One region of the Mesorhizobium sp. M4B.F.Ca.ET.058.02.1.1 genome, then DNA from elsewhere that is predicted to be linked to it. Evidence: predicted binding sites of a transcription regulator. Region 1 holds the regulator's gene; each other region holds the start of a gene.

Region 1 (6,495 bases):
CCTCGCCATTGACGAAGATCTGGCCGGCGTCGCGCTTGTAGGCGCCGGACAGTATCTTGATAAGCGTCGACTTGCCGGCGCCGTTGTGGCCGAGCAGCGCCACCACCTCGCCGGGGAAGAGATCGATCGAGGCGTCGTCGACGGCGCGGATGCCGCCGAAGGCGATCGAGATGTTGCGCATGTCGATCAGCGGCGTGCCGGTGGTGGGAGCTGTCTTTTCCATGGTCGCGTCTCCTCCCTGAAGTTCTTGCTCAGACTCGCTTGCGGTAGACGGTGTCGAGCCAGACGGCGACGACCAGAACCGCGCCGACGACGATGCTCTGCAGCGGCGAGTCGATGCCGAGCAGCACCATGCCTGACTGCAGCGACTGCATCAAAAGCGCGCCGAGCATGGCTCCCAGCACGGTTCCCGAGCCGCCGGCGAGCGACGTGCCGCCGATGACGGCGGCGGCGATGACCAGCAGTTCGTCCAGCGTGCCCAGCGCGTTGGTCGCGGCGTTGAGGCGCGCCGACGAGATCGCCGCGCTGATCGAGGCCAGCACGCCCATAATCATGAACACCTTCATCGTCACCCAGCGCGTGTTGATGCCGGCGAGCGAGGCCGCTTCCGGATTGCCGCCGATGGCAAAGACATAGCGGCCGAAGCGGGTGCGCCTGGTGATGAAGGTCATGACGATGCCGACCGCGACCGCCATCAGCACCGGTATGGCGATGCCATGGGCGATGAACAGGCCGCCTTCGGGAATGGCGATGCCTTTCTGCTCGGCGTACTGGCGCACGATGCCGACCGGCCACGGATAGGAATTGGCGACCCAGACCGCGCCGAGGATGGCGGCGCAGGCGACGATGCCGAGGAAGATTTCGGCCCATACCGGGCGCAGCGGGAAATTGAACCGCTTGCGCTGCGAGCGGCCGTTGAGCAGCGCGAAAGCGGCCGCCGCGCAGGCGACGACGCCGACGACCCAGCTGGCTGTGGCGCCGATCGAGCCGCGCGGTCCGCCGCCCATCAGCTGGAAAGTGGCGTCGAGCGGCGCGACCGTGCGGCCGCTGGTGATCATCCAGGCCATGCCGCGCCAGACCAGCAGGCCACCCAGCGTGACGATGAAGGCCGGCACCTCCATGTAGGCGATGATGAAGCCCTGGAACGCGCCGATCGCCAGGCCAAGCACCACGCCGGCGGCGAGCGCGATGATCCAGAGCCACGGATTGCCGAGCTGGAAGCCAATGACTCGAATGAGGAATTCGGCCTGCGCCACGCCCATGATCATGCCGACCACGCCCTCGACGGAGCCGACGGAAAGGTCGATGTTGCGCATGACGATGACCAGCACCATACCGGTCGCCATGATCGCCACCGAGGAGGTCTGCACCGACAGGTTCCAAAGGTTGCGCGGGGTCAGGAAGAGCCCGCCCGACAGGACGTGGATGCCGATCCAGATGACCAGCAGCGCGCCGACCATGCCGAGCATGCGCGTGTCGAGTTCGGTTGCCTTAAGGAAGCGGCCGGCGGCGCTGAGTTCGGCTGCGCGTGCCCGGTCCGCGGCGACCGTGCTTGAGGTCGTATCGGTCATGATTTCCTCCCACCGGTTGCCGTCTGGCGCGGTTGCCGGAACATGATTCTATTGGCTTTCCCGGCTCACTTGAAGCCGGAAGCCGTTGCGAAGCGAAGCTCGATGGACGCCGCGGCTCTTGGGCCGCGGCGCCGAGTCTTCAAACCGGAAGGCTTGCCTCAGTTGCAGGCGGCGACGGCGCCGGCGGCAACGCCGGCGCAGACTTCGTCCTTCTTGATCCAGCCCGCGTCGATGACGACGTTGAGGTTGTCCTTGGTGATCGCCACCGGCGTCAGGAACAGCGACTTGACGGTGTTGCCGCCCGGCGTGGTGAAATCCTTGACGCCGGCGATGTCTGTCATCTTCTTGCCGTCGGCGAGCGCCGAGGCGATCTCGGCGGCGTTCTTGCCGAGCTCGCGCGCGTCCTTCCACACCGACACGGTCTGCGTGCCGAGTGCGATGCGGTTCAGCGCGGCGTGGTCGCCGTCCTGGCCCGACACCGGAACGGTCCCGGCGAGGCCCTGCGCCGTCAGCGCGGCGACGACGCCACCTGCGGTGCCGTCATTGGCCGCCACCACCGCATCGACCTTGTTGTCGTTGGCGGTCAGGAACTGCTCCATGTTCTTCTGCGCGTTGGCGGGCAGCCAGCCGTCGGTATAGGCCTCGCCGACATTCTTGACCTTGCCGCCGTCGATGGCTACCTTCAGGACTTCCATGGAGCCGGCGAACAGGAAATCGGCGTTCGGGTCGGCGCCCGAGCCCTTGATGAAGACATAGTTGCCTTCCGGCTTGACCTTGAACACTTCGCGGGCCTGCATACGGCCGACTTCCTTGTTGTCGAAGGTCAGGTAGAAGACGTCCTTGTTCTCGATCAGCCGATCGTAGCCGACGACTGGAATGCCTTCGTCCAGCGCCTTCTGCACCGCCGGTCCGACCGCGGAGGCGTCCTGCGCCAGCACGATCAGGGCGTTGGCGCCCTGCGATATCAGGCTTTCGACGTCGGTCAGCTGCTTGCCCGGATTGGACTGCGCGTCGGCGGAAATATACTTGTCGCCGGCCGCCTCGATGGCCTTCTTCATCGCCGCTTCATCGGTCTTCCAGCGTTCTTCCTGGAAGTTCGACCAGGAAACACCGATCACCTTGTCCTTCGCCTCGGCGACCGACGCGAGCGTCAACGACATGGCGACACCCGCCAGCATGGCGGCTGCGAATTTCTTCATGATATCCTCCCTGCGCCATTGCGGCGCGACCCAGACTGGCCCTGAGGCCGGCATAGAGGCTTTTTTTCGAGCCTCGAAAAAATAGTGATCCAACGCCGGAGCGCTGTCAACATTGATTCTGCTGGATTCTGACGCCCCTGCGAATTTTTTTCGAGCTCCGTAATAAATAAATGACAGGCCGGCCCGCTTCTGCCACAATTCATACGGTGTCCGCCGACGGCCCCTTGAGATCAAAAACGGCCGCGACGACCGGGAGGAAATAGGGCATGTCGGTTGGAATCCGCCACGACGATCTGCGCCGACGCAACCGGGCGATGGTGATTTCGGCCGTGCGCCGCGCCGGCCAGCCGTCGCGGACCGAGATCGCCGCCACCACCGGCCTCAGCCATTCGACCATCTCGGCGATCTCGTCCGACCTGATCCAGGAAGGCATCCTGACCGAGAGCAAGGCAAACGAGGCTGTTTCGCTGAAGCGCGGCCGGCCGCAGGTCGGGCTTGCGCTCAATCCGGAAGCCACGGCGGTGATGACGGTGGTCCTGTCGCTGAACTTCCTTTCCGTCGCCGTCATCGACTACGCCGGGCAGGTCATTGCCGAAGAGCAGCGCCGCCTCGACACGGCGATCATGCCGCGCGACGAGCTGATCGGCGAATGCGTGGCCATCGTCCGGCGCCGCTTCGAGGATCCCGATCTCGACGTCCGCGGCGTCGCCCGCATCGCCATGGGCATCCAGGGCATCACCGACACCCATGCCCGCGCCATGTTGTGGTCGCCGATCACGCCGCAGACCGACATCGCCTTCGCCGACATACTGGAAGCCGAATTCGGCGTTCCGGCCACCATGGAGAACGACTGCAACATGATGGCGGTGGCCCTGCAGTGGCGTGACCCTGACCGCTACCGCGACGACTTCATCGCCATCCTGCTGTCGCACGGCATCGGCATGGGGCTGGTGCTGAAGGGAGAGCTGTTCACCGGCACCCATTCCTCGGGCGGCGAATTCGGCCATATGATCCACCGGCCGGGCGGCGCGCTCTGCCGCTGCGGGCGGCGCGGCTGCGTCGAGGCCTATGCCGGCAACTACGCCATCTGGCGCAATGCCAAGGAGATGGGCGAGGACGCCGAGCCGGTCGATGTCAGCGACGCCGACATGCGCTCGCTCGCAGCGCGGGCGCGCGCCGGCGACGGTCCGGAGCGCCAAGCCTATCGCAAGGCCGGCGAGGCGCTCGGCTTCGGCCTCGGCAGCCTGTTCGCGCTGATCGATCCCGCACCGGTCGCCATGGTCGGCGTCAGCGCCGCCGCCTTCGACCTGATCGAGCCGGCGCTGCGCGAGGCGATCGCCCAGACCGCCGGCGGCCAGCATTCGAAATCGATCTCGTTCGACACCGAGCCGAACGAACTGCCGCTGATCCGCGAGGGCTGCGCCATGCGCGCGCTCGGCTTTGTCGACCAGGAGATTTTCGCGCCAGGCGTCCAGGCGAAAGGCAGCGCCGCCGGGAAGAGCGTGGCCTGAGCGTCAATCTTCCCTGATCGCGTAGCCCGCGCCGCGTATGGTGCGGATGACATCCGGCATGCGGCCATTGTTGACCGCCTTGCGCAAGCGCCCGACATGCACGTCCACGGTGCGCTCGTCGATGTAGATCGTCTCGCCCCAGACATTGTCGAGCAGCTGGCTGCGCGAGAACACCCGGCCGGGATGCCGCATCATGAATTCGAGCAGCCGGAATTCGGTCGGGCCGAGCCGGATCTCGCTCTTCTTGCGGTAAACGCGATGCGACTCGCGATCGAGCACGATGTCGCCGACCTTCAGCATGCTGGACAGGACTTCCGGCTTGGCGCGGCGTAGCAGCGCCTTCACCCGCGCCATGAACTCCGGCGTAGAGAACGGCTTGACCAGATAGTCGTCGGCGCCGGTCGAAAGGCCGCGCACCCGGTCGCTTTCCTCGCCGCGCGCCGTCAGCATGATGATCGGCAGCCGCTCGGTCTCCGGCCGCATCCTGAGGCGCCGGCAGAGCTCGATGCCGGAAACCGCCGGCACCATCCAGTCGAGCACCAGCAAATCGGGCACGTTTTCCTGCAGCCGGATCTCGGCCTCGTCGCCGCGTGTGACCACCTCGACCTGGTAGCCTTCCGATTCCAGATTGTAGCGGAGCAGCACCCCCAGCGGCTCCTCGTCCTCCACCACCATGATGCGTGGCGCGATCATCAGCCGGTCACCCTTCTTCTCAGGCCGCCGGCGCCGACATCGCCGTCTCGTCCAGCTTCGGACGATTGGCGGGCAGTTGCTGACCGGTCAGCACGTAGTAGGCGTTCTCGGCAATGTTGGTGACATGGTCGCCGATGCGCTCCAGGTTCTTGGCGCAGAATAGAAGATGCGTGCAAGCGGTGATGTTGCGCGGATCCTCCATCATGTAGGTCAGGAGCTCGCGGAACACCGAGGTGTATTTGACGTCGATGCGTTCGTCGTCGTTGCGGAGCTTGGCGAGGGCTGCGGCATCCGCGGCGGCATATTGCTCGATGACGCCCTGCACCTGGACCAGCACAAGCTGCGCCATGCCGTCGATGGAATGCGAGAGATCACGCGGCGTGACGCTGAGGCCGACGGTACCGACACGCTTGGCGATGTTCTTGGCGAGGTCGCCGATGCGTTCGAGGTCGCCCGCCATGCGGATCGAGCCGACCACGGCGCGCAGATCGTTGGCCATCGGCTGCCGCTTGGCGATCAGCGTGATGGCGCGGTCGTCGAGTTCGCGCTGGCGTGCATCCATGATGGCGTCGTCGGAAACAACGCGCTGCGCCAGGGCATTGTCGGAATTGAGCAGCGCGCGCGTCGAGCCGGCGACCATCGAGCGGGCGAGATCGCCCATGTCGGCGATCAGCTTGCTGATCGCTCCCAGATCCTCGTCGAAAGACGCAACCGTATGATGTTCACCCATGATCCTGTCCTCGTGCGTGGAAATCAGCCGAACCGGCCGGTGATGTAGTCCTGGGTGCGTTTGTCGTCGGGGTTGGTGAACATCTTGTCGGTGGCGCCTTCCTCGACCAGGTAGCCGAGATGGAACATCGCCGTGCGCTGCGACACGCGGGCCGCCTGCTGCATCGAGTGGGTGACGATGACGATCGTGTAGTTCTGGCGCAGTTCGTCGATCAGCTCCTCGACACGGGCGGTGGCGATCGGGTCGAGCGCCGAGCAGGGCTCGTCCATCAGGATCACTTCCGGCGACACGGCGATGGCGCGGGCGATGCACAGGCGTTGCTGCTGGCCTCCGGACAGGCCGGTGCCGGGCTCGTGCAGGCGGTCCTTCACCTCGTTCCAGATCGCCGCCTTCTTCAGGCTGGATTCGACGATCTGGTCCATGTCGGCCTTGCGCTTGGCCAGCCCATGGATGCGCGGGCCGTAGGCGACATTCTCGTAGATCGACTTCGGGAACGGGTTGGGCTTCTGGAACACCATGCCGACGCGAGCCCTAAGCTCCACGACGTCGATGTTCTTGTCGTAGATATCCTCCTCGTCCAGCGTGATCTTGCCCGTCACGCGCGCCGAGTCGATGGTGTCGTTCATGCGGTTGAGGCAGCGCAGGAAGGTCGACTTGCCGCAGCCCGAAGGTCCGATGAGCGCCGTCACCTGATTGAGGCGGACGTCGAGATTGACGTCGAACAGCGCCTGCTTTTCGCCGTAGAACACGCCGACCTTGTCGCCGCGCATCTTGATCACTTCGTTCGACTT
Region 2 (6,495 bases), 1.4 Mb from region 1:
GACACCACCATTCCGCGCGCGCTGGAGGAACTCTACGCGCTGGGCATCAAGCCCGACTGGTGGAAGCTCGAGCCGCAGGCATCCGCAAGCGCCTGGGCCAAGATCGAGGCGGTGATCGTCAAGAACGATCCATGGTGCCGCGGTGTCGTGCTGCTCGGGCTGGAGGCGCCGCAGGACGAGCTGGTCGCGGCGTTTGCCGCTACCGCCAAGGCACCGATCGTCAAGGGCTTTGCCGTCGGTCGCACCATCTTCATCAACGCCGCCGAACAATGGCTGGCCGGCAAGATGTCGGATGAGGAGGCGGTGGCCGACATGGCTGCTCGCTTCGAACAGTTGACCGAGGCGTGGCTTGCCGCGCGCGGCCGCAAGGCAGCATGAGAAAACGGCGCTAACGAAAGCCGGAGGAAACGACAAATGACGAAGACCGTTCGCCTGACGATGGCGCAGGCCGTGACCCGCTTCCTGTCGCGCCAGATGACCGAGATCGACGGCCAGAAAGTACCGATCTTCGGCGGCGTCTGGGCGATCTTCGGTCATGGCAACGTCGCCGGGATCGGCGAGGCGCTCTACCAGGTGCGCGACGGATTGCCGACCTTCCGTGCCCACAACGAGCAGGCGATGGCGCATGCGGCGATCGCCTATGCCAAGGCCAATTTCCGCCGCCGCTTCATGGCCGCGACCAGCTCGATCGGTCCCGGTGCGCTGAACATGGTGACGGCGGCAGCCCTGGCACACGTAAACCGGTTGCCTGTCCTGTTTTTGCCGGGTGATGTCTTCGCCAACCGCTTGCCCGATCCGGTGCTGCAGCAGGCCGAGGATTTTTCCGACGGCACGGCGAGCGTCAACGACTGCTTCCGCGCCGTGTCGCGCTATTTCGACCGCATCACGCGACCGGAGCAGATCATCCCGGCGCTCAACCGCGCCATGCAGGTGCTGACTGACCCGGCCGAATGCGGCCCGGTGACGCTCTCACTTTGCCAGGACGTGCAGGCCGAGGCCTACGATTATCCCGAAAGCCTGTTTGCCGAGCGCCTCTGGACGCCGCGCCGGGTTCGTCCGGACCGCAACGAACTGGCCGCCGCCGTCGCGGCGCTGAAGAGCGCGAAGAAGCCGTTGGTGATTGCCGGCGGCGGCGTCCTCTATTCGCAGGCCTCGGGCGAACTGGCCAAGCTGGTGCAGGGCGCCGGCATCCCGGTCTGCGAGACGCAAGGCGGCAAATCCTCGCTGTCTGATGATCATCCGCTCAACATGGCCGCGGTCGGCGTCACCGGCACCTCCGCCGCCAACCGGCTGGCGGAAGAGGCCGATGTCGTGCTCGCCGTCGGCACCAGGCTGCAGGATTTCACCACCGGCTCCTGGGCGCTGTTCAAGAATGCCGGCCGCACTATCATTGGGCTGAACACGCAGGTCTTCGATGCCGGCAAGCACTGGGCGCTGCCGCTGGTCGCCGACGCGGCCGAAGGGCTGGCGGAACTGTCCGCTGCGCTCAAGGGCTGGAAGGCGCCGGCCGCCTGGACCGACAATGCCCTGAAGGGCAAGACGGAGTGGCAGGCTGCCGCCGCCAAGGTGACGGCCTCGACCAATGCCGCCTATCCGTCCGACGCGCAAGTGATCGGCGCCGTGCAGCGCGCCATGGGCTCAGGCGTCACCTTGCTGCATGCGGCAGGCGGTCTGCCCGGCGAGTTGCACAAGCTCTGGCAGGCCGGCGCGCCCGGTTCCTACCATGCCGAATACGGCTTCTCGACCATGGGCTACGAGATAGCCGGCGGGATCGGCGTCAAGATGGCGAAGCCCGACCAGGAGGTCGTCGTCATGGTCGGCGACGGCTCCTACCTGATGCTCAATTCCGAGATAGCGACCTCGGTGATGCTCGGCCTCAAGCTCACCATCGTGCTGCTCGACAACCGCGGTTATGGCTGCATCAACCGGCTGCAGATGGCGACCGGCGGCGCCAACTTCAACAATCTCCTGAAGGACGCCCGCCACGAGGTGATGCCCGATGTCGACTTCGCCGCCCATGCGGCAAGCCTCGGCGCGACGGCCGAGAAGGTGGCGTCGATTGCCGAACTGGAGACGGCGCTCGCCAGGGCCAAGGGCAATGACAAGACCACCGTGCTGGTCATCGACACCGATCCGCTGGTGTCGACCGAAGCCGGCGGCCACTGGTGGGATGTCGCCGTGCCGGAGGTCTCGTCGCGGCCACAGGTGAATGCGGCGCGCAAGAAATATGAGGAAGCCGTGGGCAGCCGTCAGGGCTGAGCCGCGTCTGCCTCGCAACGAACCGACATTGGAGTGACGACTTGAAAGCCAAACTGGGCATGTCCCCCATCGCGTGGTGGAACGACGATCTCGTGGAACTGAGCGATGACGTGTCGCTGGAGGAGTGTCTGCGCCAGTCGCGCTCGGCCGGCTTCACCGGCATGGAGATGGGCCGCCGCTTCCCCAACGATCCGAAGGTGATGCTGCCGATCCTGAAAGAGGCGGACGTCACGCTGTGCGGCGGCTGGTTCTCCGGCACGCTGGTTGATGAGGAGATGGCCAGGAACAAGGACCGCATCCAGCCGATGATCGACCTGTTCAAGGCCGTCAACGCGCCCTGCATCGTTTATGGCGAGGTCGGCCGCTCCATCCAGGGCGACCGTTCGAAGCCGCTTTCCACCAAGCCGAAACTCTCCGGTGACGAGATGAAGGCCTATGGCAGGCGCCTGACCGAATTCGGCGAATGGTGCGCCGAGCAGGGCATGCCGCTTTCCTACCACCATCACATGGCGGCGGTCGTCGAGACCGAGCCGGAGCTCGATGCCTTCATGCGCCATTCCGGCGAGGGCATTCCGCTGCTGCTCGACGCCGGTCATCTCGCCTTTGCCGGCGGCGACGTGCTGCGCGCCATCGACAACCACCACAAGCGCATCAACCACGTCCATGTGAAGGATGTGCGCATGGGCGTGATCGACAAGCTCGACCGCACGAAACAGTCCTTCCTCGATGCCGTGGCGCTCGGCGCCTTCACCGTTCCGGGCGACGGTTCGTTGGATTTCGGCGCCATCGTGCAGCGGTTTGCCGACCATGGCTATGAAGGCTGGTTCGTGGTCGAGGCCGAGCAGGACCCGAAGGCAAATCCACCGCTCAGGATGGCGCAGGTCGGCTACAAGGAACTGATGCGGGTGATGACGGCCGCCGGTTACACGGTCGAGACGCAGGGTTTTCCGGCCTGAACGGTGGATTAGTCAGGGCGCTCGGTCTATCTGATGCGCTTTGGCTAAATCCGGGGATTGGCGCGATGAAAGACTATGAGCACCCGTTCTTCCGGCCGCTGTGGCGGCGCATCGCCGTGGTGGCTGTCTGCCTGGCCTGGTCGGTGATCGAGTTCGCTTCCGGCACGCCTTTCTGGGGCGTCATCGCGCTCGGCTTCGCCGGCTATGCCGTCTGGCAGTTCTTCTATCTCTACAAGCCGGCTGAAGAGGCCAAGCCTCCGGCCGAACCGAAGGAATGATTGAGGAGACAAAAATGTCCAAACTGCTCGTCAAGGCCGACAAGGGCCACGGCCGCGTCGCCCACGTCACGCCGCAAAGCGCCGGCTGGACCTATGTCGGCTTTGACCTTCATCGGCTCAAGTCCGGCGAGGCGGCTTCGGGTGAAACGGCCGACCGCGAGGTCTGCCTGGTCTTCGTCTCCGGCAAGGGCAAGGCGTCCGCCGCCGGCAAGGATCTCGGCCTGCTCGGCGAGCGCATGTCGCCCTTCGAGGGCAAGCCCTGGTCGGTCTATGTGCCGGAGGGATCCAACTGGTCGGTGACCGCCGACACCGAGCTGGAACTCGCCGTCTGCTCGGCGCCCGGACTGGGCGGCGGCCTGCCGGCCCGCGTCATCGCTCCGCGGGATCTCGGCCAGGAAGTGCGCGGCAAGGGCACCAACACGCGCTACGTCACCAACATCCTGCCCGAAGGCAAGCCGGCCGACTCGCTGCTGGTGGTCGAGGTCATCACGCCGGGCGGTCACACCTCCAGCTATCCGCCGCACAAGCATGACCAGGACAATCTCCCCGCGGAGTCCTATCTCGAGGAAACCTACTACCATCGCCTCAACCCGCCGCAGGGCTTTGCCTTCCAGCGCGTCTATACCGACGCCGGCAGGAATGGCGAGCGCGAGCTGGACGAGGCGATGGCGATCGAGGACGGCGATGTGGTGCTGGTGCCGAAGGGCTACCACCCATGCGCCGCCTGCCATGGCTACGATCTCTACTATCTCAATGTCATGGCCGGGCCGAAGCGCACCTGGAAGTTTCACAACGCGCCCGAGCACGAATGGCTGATGAAGGCCTGACTGAGCATTTTGCAGCCAAGCGGAATCGCTTCCGGTTCGCGGTCGGTTGAAGCCATTGGTCCAGCACGGAAAAATCGTCGGCTAAGGACCTACCTGGCCGATTTGCAATCGAAAACCATCGTAAGCTTCGTCAATCCGTCATGGAAATCACCTATGGCAACGGGTCTGACGAGGACTTCTTATGCGCTACGCCATCTATTTCACCCCAAGCCAGGACGAGCCGCTGGCGCGGATCGCCGCCAATTGGCTGGGACGCGACCCGTTCGGCGCCGCCACTCGGCCGGTCGAGGCCGTGGGTGAGCTGTCGGCGGCCGAAGTTGCCTTCCACACCGCTTCGGCGCGCCGTTACGGTTTCCATGCCACGCTGAAGGCGCCATTCCGGCTGGCCGGGAACGAGACTGAGGCTTCTCTGCGCGCCGCGCTCGACAGCTTTGTCGAAGGGACCCAGCCGGTCATCATCCCGCGCCTGGTCGTCGGCCAGATCGACGGCTTCTTCGCGCTGGTGCCGGAAGCGCCAGTGCCGGCGCTCAACCGCTTCGCCGGCGATGTCGTGCTCGCCTTCGACCGCTTCCGCGCGCCGCTGACCGAGGCCGAGATCGAGCGCCGCAGCCCCGATTCGCTGAAGCCGGACGAGTTCCGCAACCTGTGCCAATGGGGCTACCCTTACGTCTTCGAGACCTTCCGCTTTCATATGACGCTGTCCGGCCGCGTCGCGTCACAGGAAAGCCCTCGTCTGCGCGCAGCAATCGACAGCCTGTTCACGGAAGTGCTGCTGCGGCCGGTGTTGGTCGATGCGCTGACGCTGTTCGTCGAAACCGAACCGGGCGCCCCGTTCATGGTGCTGTCCCACCACGCGCTGGGACGCCGCTCGGCCCGGAAAACTGCCTGAGGCAAAAACTGCTTGAGACCAAACTGCCTGATTACCAAGGACTGCCTGAAATGACCGCCGAGACCGTTCTCACCAATGCCCGCATCGTGCTTGCCGACGAGATCGTCGAGGGCTCGCTGGTGCTGCGCGACGGCCTGATCGCCGCCATCGATCCGGGTGCTGCCCGCGCCGGCGAGGACATGGGCGGCGACTACATCATTCCCGGCCTGGTCGAGCTGCACACCGACCACCTCGAAGGCCATTACGCGCCGCGCCCGAAGGTGCGCTGGAATCCGATCGCCGCCGTGCTTGCTCATGACGCGCAAGTGGCGACCGCCGGCATCACCACCGTGCTCGATGCCTTGCGTGTCGGCATGGACGAGGACGCCGACGTCACATCCGCCGACATTCGCAAGCTTGCCGACGCCATCGAGGACAGCGTCGAGCAGGAGCGGCTCAGGGCCGACCACTTCATCCATCTGCGCTGCGAGGTGTCGGCGCCGGACTGCCTGAAGGCCTTCGCCAATTTCGAGACCGACGAGCGGGTGAAGCTGGCGTCGCTGATGGACCATGCGCCAGGACAGCGCCAGTTCGTCAATCTCGAAACCTATGCCTATTACTACCAGCGCAAGCTGAAGCTCTCCGATCGCGACTTCCGGAAGTTCTGCGAAAAGCGCATGGCGGAATCGGCCATGAATTCCGGTCCGAACCGCGTCTTCCTCTCCGCCGCCTGCCACGAGCGCGGCATCGTGCTCGCCAGCCATGACGACGCCACCGCCGGCCACGTCGAGGAAGCGATCGAGCAAGGCGTGCGCGTCGCCGAGTTCCCGACTACGGAGGAGGCGGCCCGGGCCTCGAAGGCGGCCGGCCTCGGCGTGCTGATGGGGGCGCCCAACGTCATGCGCGGCGCCTCGCATTCCGGCAACGTCTCGGCCCGTACGCTGGCCGGCGATGGCCTGCTCGACATATTGTCGTCCGACTACATCCCCTTCAGCCTGATCCAGTCGGCCTTCTTCCTCGGCGACGTGGTCGAGGGAATCTCGCTGCCGCAGGCGGTTGCCATGGTCTCGAGGAACCCGGCGGAGGCGGTCGGGCTCGACGATCGCGGCGTCATCGAGCCGGGCCGGCGCGCCGATCTGGTGCGCGTGCGCGTCGACGATCATGTGCCGGTCGTGCGCACCGTCTGGCGGCAGGGGCGCCGGGTAGCATGATGGTCTCGGCCTTGCTCGAACGCGAACTGTCGGCCGAGAGGTTCCCGATCCGCAACGGCGTCTTCGTCGCCGTGGTCGGTCCGAGCGGCGCCGGCA
Region 3 (6,495 bases), 3.1 Mb from region 1:
GTCGCCGGTGCGGAACCAGCCGTCCTCGCTGAAGGCGCGTGCGGTCTCCTGCGGCCGGTTCCAGTAGCCCGGCGTGACGTTGGGGCCGGCGAGCCAGATCTCGCCCGTCTCTCCCGGCGCGACATCGGTGCCGGCGCCATCGACGATGCGCAGTGAAACGGTCGGCGCCGGCAGGCCGGCCGAGCCCGCCTTGCCGGCGATGCGCTCGGCCTCCAGCGGCATGCCGAGCACCGTGCCGGCCTCGGTCATGCCGAAGCCGTCGACCATCGGCACGCCCTGCTCCAGCCACCACAGAACATCCGCGGCAGGGTTCGGCGCGCCGCCGGTGAAGAGCGCCAAGAGCGATGTCCATAGTCGCGGCGCGAACCCGGGATGCTCGCGCAGCATCCTCGCCATCTGCGGCACGCAGAAATAATGGGTGACGCCGAGCGCCGGATCGGCAAGGCGTCGGTTGGTGTCGCCGGGATCGAAGCCGGCGGAAATCAGCACCGTGCCGCCCTTGAGCAAAACGGGGCGAAGATTGGTGATCAGGCCGATGACATGGAACATCGGCGCGTCGCAAAGGAAGACGCTGTCATGGCCAACGCGGCCGATGACGCCGAAATTGACGGCGGTGGCGAAGGCATTGGCTTCGGTGACGTTGACGCCCTTCGGTTGGCCCGACGTGCCGGAGGTGTAGAGGATGATCGACGGCCGGTCGGCTTGCGGCAACGGACGGCGCGGCGCCGGCGCTTGCTCTTCCACCGCTGCCGCGAAGCGCGAGACGGCGAGCGGGGCGCAGCCGGGCGGCGGCGCAAGGTCGGGCGGGGTGTCATGGACCAGAAGCACGGGATCGCAATCGGCAAGGATGGCCTGCCGCTCGGGCGCGGCAAGCCGCCAGTTGACCGGCACGAAGATGGCGCCGAGGCGCATCGCCGCCTGCTGCAGGATGACGAGGTCGGCGCTGTTGCGGGCCAGCGTGGCGATCCGCTGCCCTTGCTTTATGCCACTGTTTTCGAGCACTGCGACGGCGCGCTGGATGGCATCGTCGAACGCGGCATAGGTCCAGCGCCGGCCGGACGCGAGGTCGACGCAAGCGAGGCGGTCCGGCTGCGCGCGGGCATGCAAGGCGACGGGGTCCGGTGTCGTCCAGGCCGGCATTGCGATCTCCTCCCGTGTCACGCGCCGTATCGGTTGCGGCCGGCATCGATCGCCGGTCCGAGACAGGTCACATCGACCGGATCATCTCGCCTTGTCGTAGGCGCCGAGGCCAGGCTTGTAGCTCTTTTCGTCGATGAACTGGCGGATGCCTTCCTTGCGGCCTTCACTGTCGAAGGAATTGGCCGCCTCCTGCGCCCGCACCAGATAGTCCTCGGCATTGTCGTAGGTCATCTCGGCGACGCGGCGGATGGCGTCCTTGGTGGCCTTGAGCGCCACCGGGTTCTTCTTCAGAAGAATCCCGGCCACTTCGGCGACGCGCGCCTTCAGGTCGCTGAGCGGCACGCTTTCATTGACCAGCTTCCAGGCCGCCGCCTTCCTGCCGTCGATCAGTTCGCCGGTCAGCGCGTGATACATGGCATCACGCATCGACAGCAGATCGACCACCACCTTGGTGGCGCCGCCGCCAGGCAGGATGCCCCAGTTGATCTCGGAGAGCGCGAACTGCGCCTCGTCGGCGGCGAAGGCGAGATCGCAGGCAAACAGCGGGCCATAGCCGCCGCCGAAGCACCAGCCATTGACCATGGCGATGGTCGGCACGCGGTACCAGCGCAGCCGCCGCCACCAGCCGTAAGCCTCGGCTTGCGCCTTGCGCACGGCGCCCAGGCCCTTCGCCTCGGTCTCGCGGAAATATTCCTTGAGGTCCATGCCGGCCGACCAGGCGGCGCCCTCGCCCGAGAGCACGAGAACGCTGACGTCGTCGCGGAATTCAAGCTCGTCGAGCACTTGCATCATGCGCCGGTTGAGCGCCGGGCTCATCGAATTGCGCTTGGCCGGCCGGTTGAAGCGGACCCAGGCGATGCCGTCCTCCACATCGAAGGCGACGGTGTCTTCGGTTTCTCCTGCCATGGGTCAATTCCTCCGAGATCGCTATGTTGCATAGCTTTTATCTTTGCTATGTCGCATAGTATTTTTACCTTGACAAGGGGCCGGATCGCGGCAATCGATCGAACATGGACGAAACCAGCAACGATCTCGCCGAGGACGCGCTCGACGCGCAGATCGGCTACAATCTGCGGCGCGCCTCGGCGCTGGCGCTCAACGATTTCGCTATCGAGATGGCGGAGGCGGAGTTGCGCCCCGTCACCTACGCCATGCTGGCGCTGATCGACGAACGGCCGGGCATCCGCGCCGCCGGGCTCTGCCGGCTGCTCGCCATGAAGAGCGCCAACATGGCGCCGCTGCTGGCCGAACTCGAGGAGCGCGGCCTGATCGAGCGCGACGACCATGCCAAGGATCGGCGCGTGCAGGAGCTTCGGCTGACCGAGGCGGCCAAGGCCGCGATGCCCGCCTGGCGGCGTCAGGTGCGCCTTCACGAGGACCGCTTCCTGCATCGGCTGACCAGCAAGGAGCGGGCAACGCTGCTGCGTCTGCTGCGCCTGATCTGGGTGGATGAGGCGGAGTGAGCGCCGGCGCGCCCTCAACTCCAAGCAAAACAATCCGATAGCGGCGCGTCCTGCGGGATTGATTCATCTGCGGGACATCGGGCCTTGGGCGATTAGCGTTTCCTCTCCCCGCGCATTTGCTGAGGGAGAGGAAGGACGCTATTTCGTCAGATCAAGGGCGGCCGAGAGATCGCCCATCGGCGGCTGCTCGTTATTGCGCAGCGCCTTGTCGCGGGCGACGATGCCGGGCAGCACCGGCAGGTCGTAGCGCGCGGTAATGAAGCGCAGGATCGAGGTCGTGTCGTACTGCGTGTGGTCGACGGTCCCCAGCTTCGCATAGGGCGAGATGATGAAGGCGGGAATGCGGTTGCCCGGGCCCCAGCGGTCGGCCCTGGGCGGCGCGACATGGTCCCAGAAGCCGCCATTCTCGTCATAGGTGACGACGACCAGCATATGCGGCCATTGCGGGCTCTTCTCCAGATGCGACACGATGTCGGCCAGATGCTTGTCGCCGCTGGTGACGTCGGCATAACCGCCATGCTCGTTGAGATTGCCCTGCGGCTTGTAGAAGCTCACTGAAGGCAGCTTGCCGTCGTCGATCGCCTTGATGAACTCGACGCCGTCGAGGCCGCCATCCTTCAGGTGCTCGGCGCGCGCGGCGGTGCCCGGCGCGTAGGCCGCGAAATAGTTGAACGGCTGGTGGTGGAACTGGAAGTTCGGCACTGGCGTGGCGTTCTTGCCGTCGAGCGCCGCCTGCCAGGCGCCGGAGTACCAGGCCCAGGAGACGCCCTTCAGCGACAGCAGGTCGCCGATGGTGATCTCGTGCTGCGGCGGCAGCGTGGTCGGCTGCGCCGGATCGGCCAAGGCCTTGTCACCGCCCTCGGCCGGCTTGTTGGCGCTCGGCTGGTAAGGCGGCTGCATGGTGTTGACGGCGTAGAAATCCGGCGTGATGGCGCCGTCATTGACGAATTTCGGCGCACCGCCCAAAGCCGAGGCTGGCGAATTGTCGGCCATCTTGAGCGTCACGCCGTCGGGCTCGACGACGGCGATCTGGCCTTTGACCGGGCTGGTGTCGGCATGCGGATAGACCGGCGCGCAGGCGCAGGCGAGCATGATGTGGTTGAGGAAGGAGCCGCCGAAGGCGCCCTGGAAAAAATTGTCGGCGAGCACGTATTTCCTTCCCACCGCCCACATTGGCAACGTCGAGCCATCATAGTGGCCCATGACGAGCGAGCCGGAATCGGCCCAGGCGACGAACTTGTCGTTCCGGCCGGCGTCGATCTGCATCTGCTCCTGGTAGAAGCGGTGCCAGAGGTCGCGGGTGATGACGCCGGTGTTTTCATTAAAACCCTTGGGATCGTCGATGGCGAAGCTGGCATTGGCGAGATGCGCGGTCTGAGCCTCCGTCACCGCAGGGGTTACGCCCTTGCCGGTCAGGCCGCCCCAGGCCGGCGGCAGCTCGGCAAGCGGCTTGCCGTCGCGGTCGAGTTGGCGGGCCTGGTCGGCCGAGACATTGGCCAGGCCATTGGCGCCGGGGAAGCCGCCATAGAGATTATCGAAGCTGCGGTTCTCGGCGTAGATGACGACGACGGTGTCGATCTTGTCGAAGCCGGGAGGAGCCGCATGGGCAGCGGCGGTGAGCGATGCCAGGGCGGTGGAGGCCAGGCAAAGCGAGAACAGGGACCTAGTCATGGGGATGCCTCGTGGCTGGGGATGGCTGGAGGACGGCAATCTATGAACAAGCAGGCGCGGAAGCAGCTACTGCGATGCCTCTGTCACTTTTGTGACATTTTCCGCCCTGCGCGAACACGGTTGCGTGAGCGTCGCGACCGGTCATCAATCCGTTGCACTGGGCACCTAGTTCCGGAGGCAAACCGGACCACGCCCTATGCCGACAAGACGATGGAAAAGCCTGACGATCGCTATCGCCACGGCGTCGATGTTCGGCTTCGCCGGACCCGCGAACACGGCAGGCAGCACCCATCCCGGCCCGCTGTCGCGCGCGGAGGCTTTCGCACGGGCAGAGGCGATGACGGCGCTGGGGCGCAAGATGTTCTTCGATCCGTCGCTGTCGGCCTCGCGCAAGCAGGCCTGCTCCTCCTGCCACGATCCCGACCACGCCTTTGGGCCAGCCTCGGCGACACCGGTCGAGATGGGCGGGCCTAATGTCGACCGGCCGGGCCTGCGCGCGGTGCCATCGCTGCGCTACCTGCAGGCGGCACCCCCTTCACCGAGCACTTCTACGATTCCGAGGATGAGGGCGACGAGAGCGTCGACAACGGCCCGACCGGCGGGCTGACCTGGGACGGCCGCGCCGATCGCGGCCAGCAGCAGGCCAGGATCCCCCTGCTCTCGCCTTTCGAGATGGCCAACAAGGATGAGAGCGGGGTGGTCGCCGCCCTGAGCAAGGCCGCCTATGCGCACGATTTCAAGGCGGCATTCGGCGACGATGTGTTCGAACGGCCGGACGACGCCTTCGACGCCGCGGTCGAGGCGCTCGGCGCGTTCGAACAGAGCAGCGCCGATTTCTACCCCTATTCCAGCCGCTACGACGCTTTCCTTGCCGGCAGGGCGACGCTCTCGGCGCAGGAATTACGCGGCCGCGTTCTGTTCGAGGACGAAGCCAAGGGCAATTGCGCCAGCTGTCATCTGAGCCGACCCAGCAACAATGGCGAGCCGCCGCAGTTCACCGATTACGGTCTGATCGCCGTTGGCGTGCCCCGCAATGCGGCGATCCCGGCCAATGCCGATCCCGCCTATATCGATCTCGGCCTGTGCGGCCCGCTGCGCACCGACTTCAAGGGACGCGCCGAATATTGCGGGCTATTCAAGACGCCGACGCTGCGCAACGTGGCGCTGAGGAAAAGCTTCTTCCACAATGGCTATTTCCACACGCTGCGCGACGCGGTCGCCTTCTACGGCAGCCGCGACAGCGATCCCGGCCGCTGGTATCCGAAGAATGCCGACGGCACGGTCGACAAATATGACGACCTGCCAAAGCCTTACTGGCCGAACCTCAACAAGGACCCGCCCTTCGGCGGGAAGCCGGGCGACAGGCCGGCGCTGACCGATGCCGAGATCGACGACATCGTCGCATTCCTCGGCACGCTGACGGATGCCGACCAGCGAGGCGCTCCGGCGCATTGAGATTCCGGCTGTGGACGATGGCGATGCGTGCCGTCTCGGCGCTGATTGACGTTGCGCGCCGGCTTCTGCAATCTCCTTCTGCTGCATGGCTCCGAGGCACAGCGATGAGGCGCAGTCTTGCATTCGGTGTGATTGCCGGTATCGGCCTGCTCTGCGGCGCCGCATTCCTGATTGCAGGTCCGTCGGCAGTCTCGCCGGACAAGATCCAGTCGTCGGTTATCCGCGCTCCCGAATTGATCGACCGTGCCTGGAAGTTGCCCGTGGCCGCTGCTTTCAATGCCGACGTCGAATGGCAATCGAACGCATCAAGGTGCGGTCCGGCAAGCGTGGCAAACATGTTCCGCTCGATCGGCGAAGAAGAGACGACGGAAGCTGAAGTGCTTGCGGGAACGGGAAAGTGCTGGACCGGTTTCTGCATCATCGGGCTGACCCTGGACGAGGTTGCCGAAGTCGCTCGAAGCAAGACCAAGCGGAAAGTATCCGTGCTTCGGAACCTGACTGCCGAGGAGTTCCTCGCGCATATGAAGCGCGCCAACGATCCCGGCCGCCGCTACATCATCAACTTTACGAGGGAGAGGATTTTCGGCGCCGGCGCCGGCCACTTTTCCCCGATCGGAGGATATATGGAGGCCGAGGACATGGTTTTCGTCCTTGACGTCAACCAGCGCTACAAGCCCTGGCTGATCGAGCGCGAACGCCTGTTCTCGGCCATGGACACGATCGATTCCGATGGCGACAGGAAGCGCGGTTTGCTGCTGATCGAGTG

What was found. The regulator PhoB, encoded in region 1, activates phosphate uptake and scavenging genes when phosphate is short. The targets are predictions, from matches to a motif close to TGTCATNNANCTGTCAT.
Region 2: the regulator PhoB is predicted to act here: its motif matches at 4,446-4,462, upstream of EJ073_RS18810 (DUF1045 domain-containing protein).
Region 3: the regulator PhoB is predicted to act here: its motif matches at 4,414-4,430, upstream of EJ073_RS09255 (acid phosphatase).

Annotation. Positions count from the first base shown of each region.
Region 1 is NZ_CP034450.1:5,204,524-5,211,018, reverse strand. Features, by position in the region: gene EJ073_RS25330 (ATP-binding cassette domain-containing protein) at 1-223, opposite strand, end outside; gene EJ073_RS25325 (sugar ABC transporter permease) at 252-1,571, opposite strand; gene xylF (D-xylose ABC transporter substrate-binding protein) at 1,730-2,770, opposite strand; gene EJ073_RS25315 (ROK family protein) at 3,037-4,281, shown strand; gene phoB (phosphate regulon transcriptional regulator PhoB) at 4,285-4,974, opposite strand; gene phoU (phosphate signaling complex protein PhoU) at 4,994-5,704, opposite strand; gene pstB (phosphate ABC transporter ATP-binding protein PstB) at 5,728-6,495, opposite strand, start outside.
Region 2 is NZ_CP034450.1:3,851,106-3,857,600, reverse strand. Features, by position in the region: gene iolC (5-dehydro-2-deoxygluconokinase) at 1-378, shown strand, start outside; gene iolD (3D-(3,5/4)-trihydroxycyclohexane-1,2-dione acylhydrolase (decyclizing)) at 415-2,259, shown strand; gene iolE (myo-inosose-2 dehydratase) at 2,301-3,215, shown strand; gene EJ073_RS18820 (DUF3329 domain-containing protein) at 3,281-3,493, shown strand; gene iolB (5-deoxy-glucuronate isomerase) at 3,508-4,320, shown strand; gene EJ073_RS18810 (DUF1045 domain-containing protein) at 4,502-5,209, shown strand; gene EJ073_RS18805 (alpha-D-ribose 1-methylphosphonate 5-triphosphate diphosphatase) at 5,260-6,399, shown strand; gene phnN (phosphonate metabolism protein/1,5-bisphosphokinase (PRPP-forming) PhnN) at 6,396-6,495, shown strand, end outside.
Region 3 is NZ_CP034450.1:1,807,439-1,813,933, forward strand. Features, by position in the region: gene EJ073_RS09240 (AMP-binding protein) at 1-1,140, opposite strand, end outside; gene EJ073_RS09245 (p-hydroxycinnamoyl CoA hydratase/lyase) at 1,222-2,046, opposite strand; gene EJ073_RS09250 (MarR family transcriptional regulator) at 2,151-2,603, shown strand; gene EJ073_RS09255 (acid phosphatase) at 2,742-4,274, opposite strand; partial or broken gene EJ073_RS09260 (cytochrome-c peroxidase) at 4,522-5,729, shown strand; gene EJ073_RS09265 (phytochelatin synthase family protein) at 5,834-6,495, shown strand, end outside.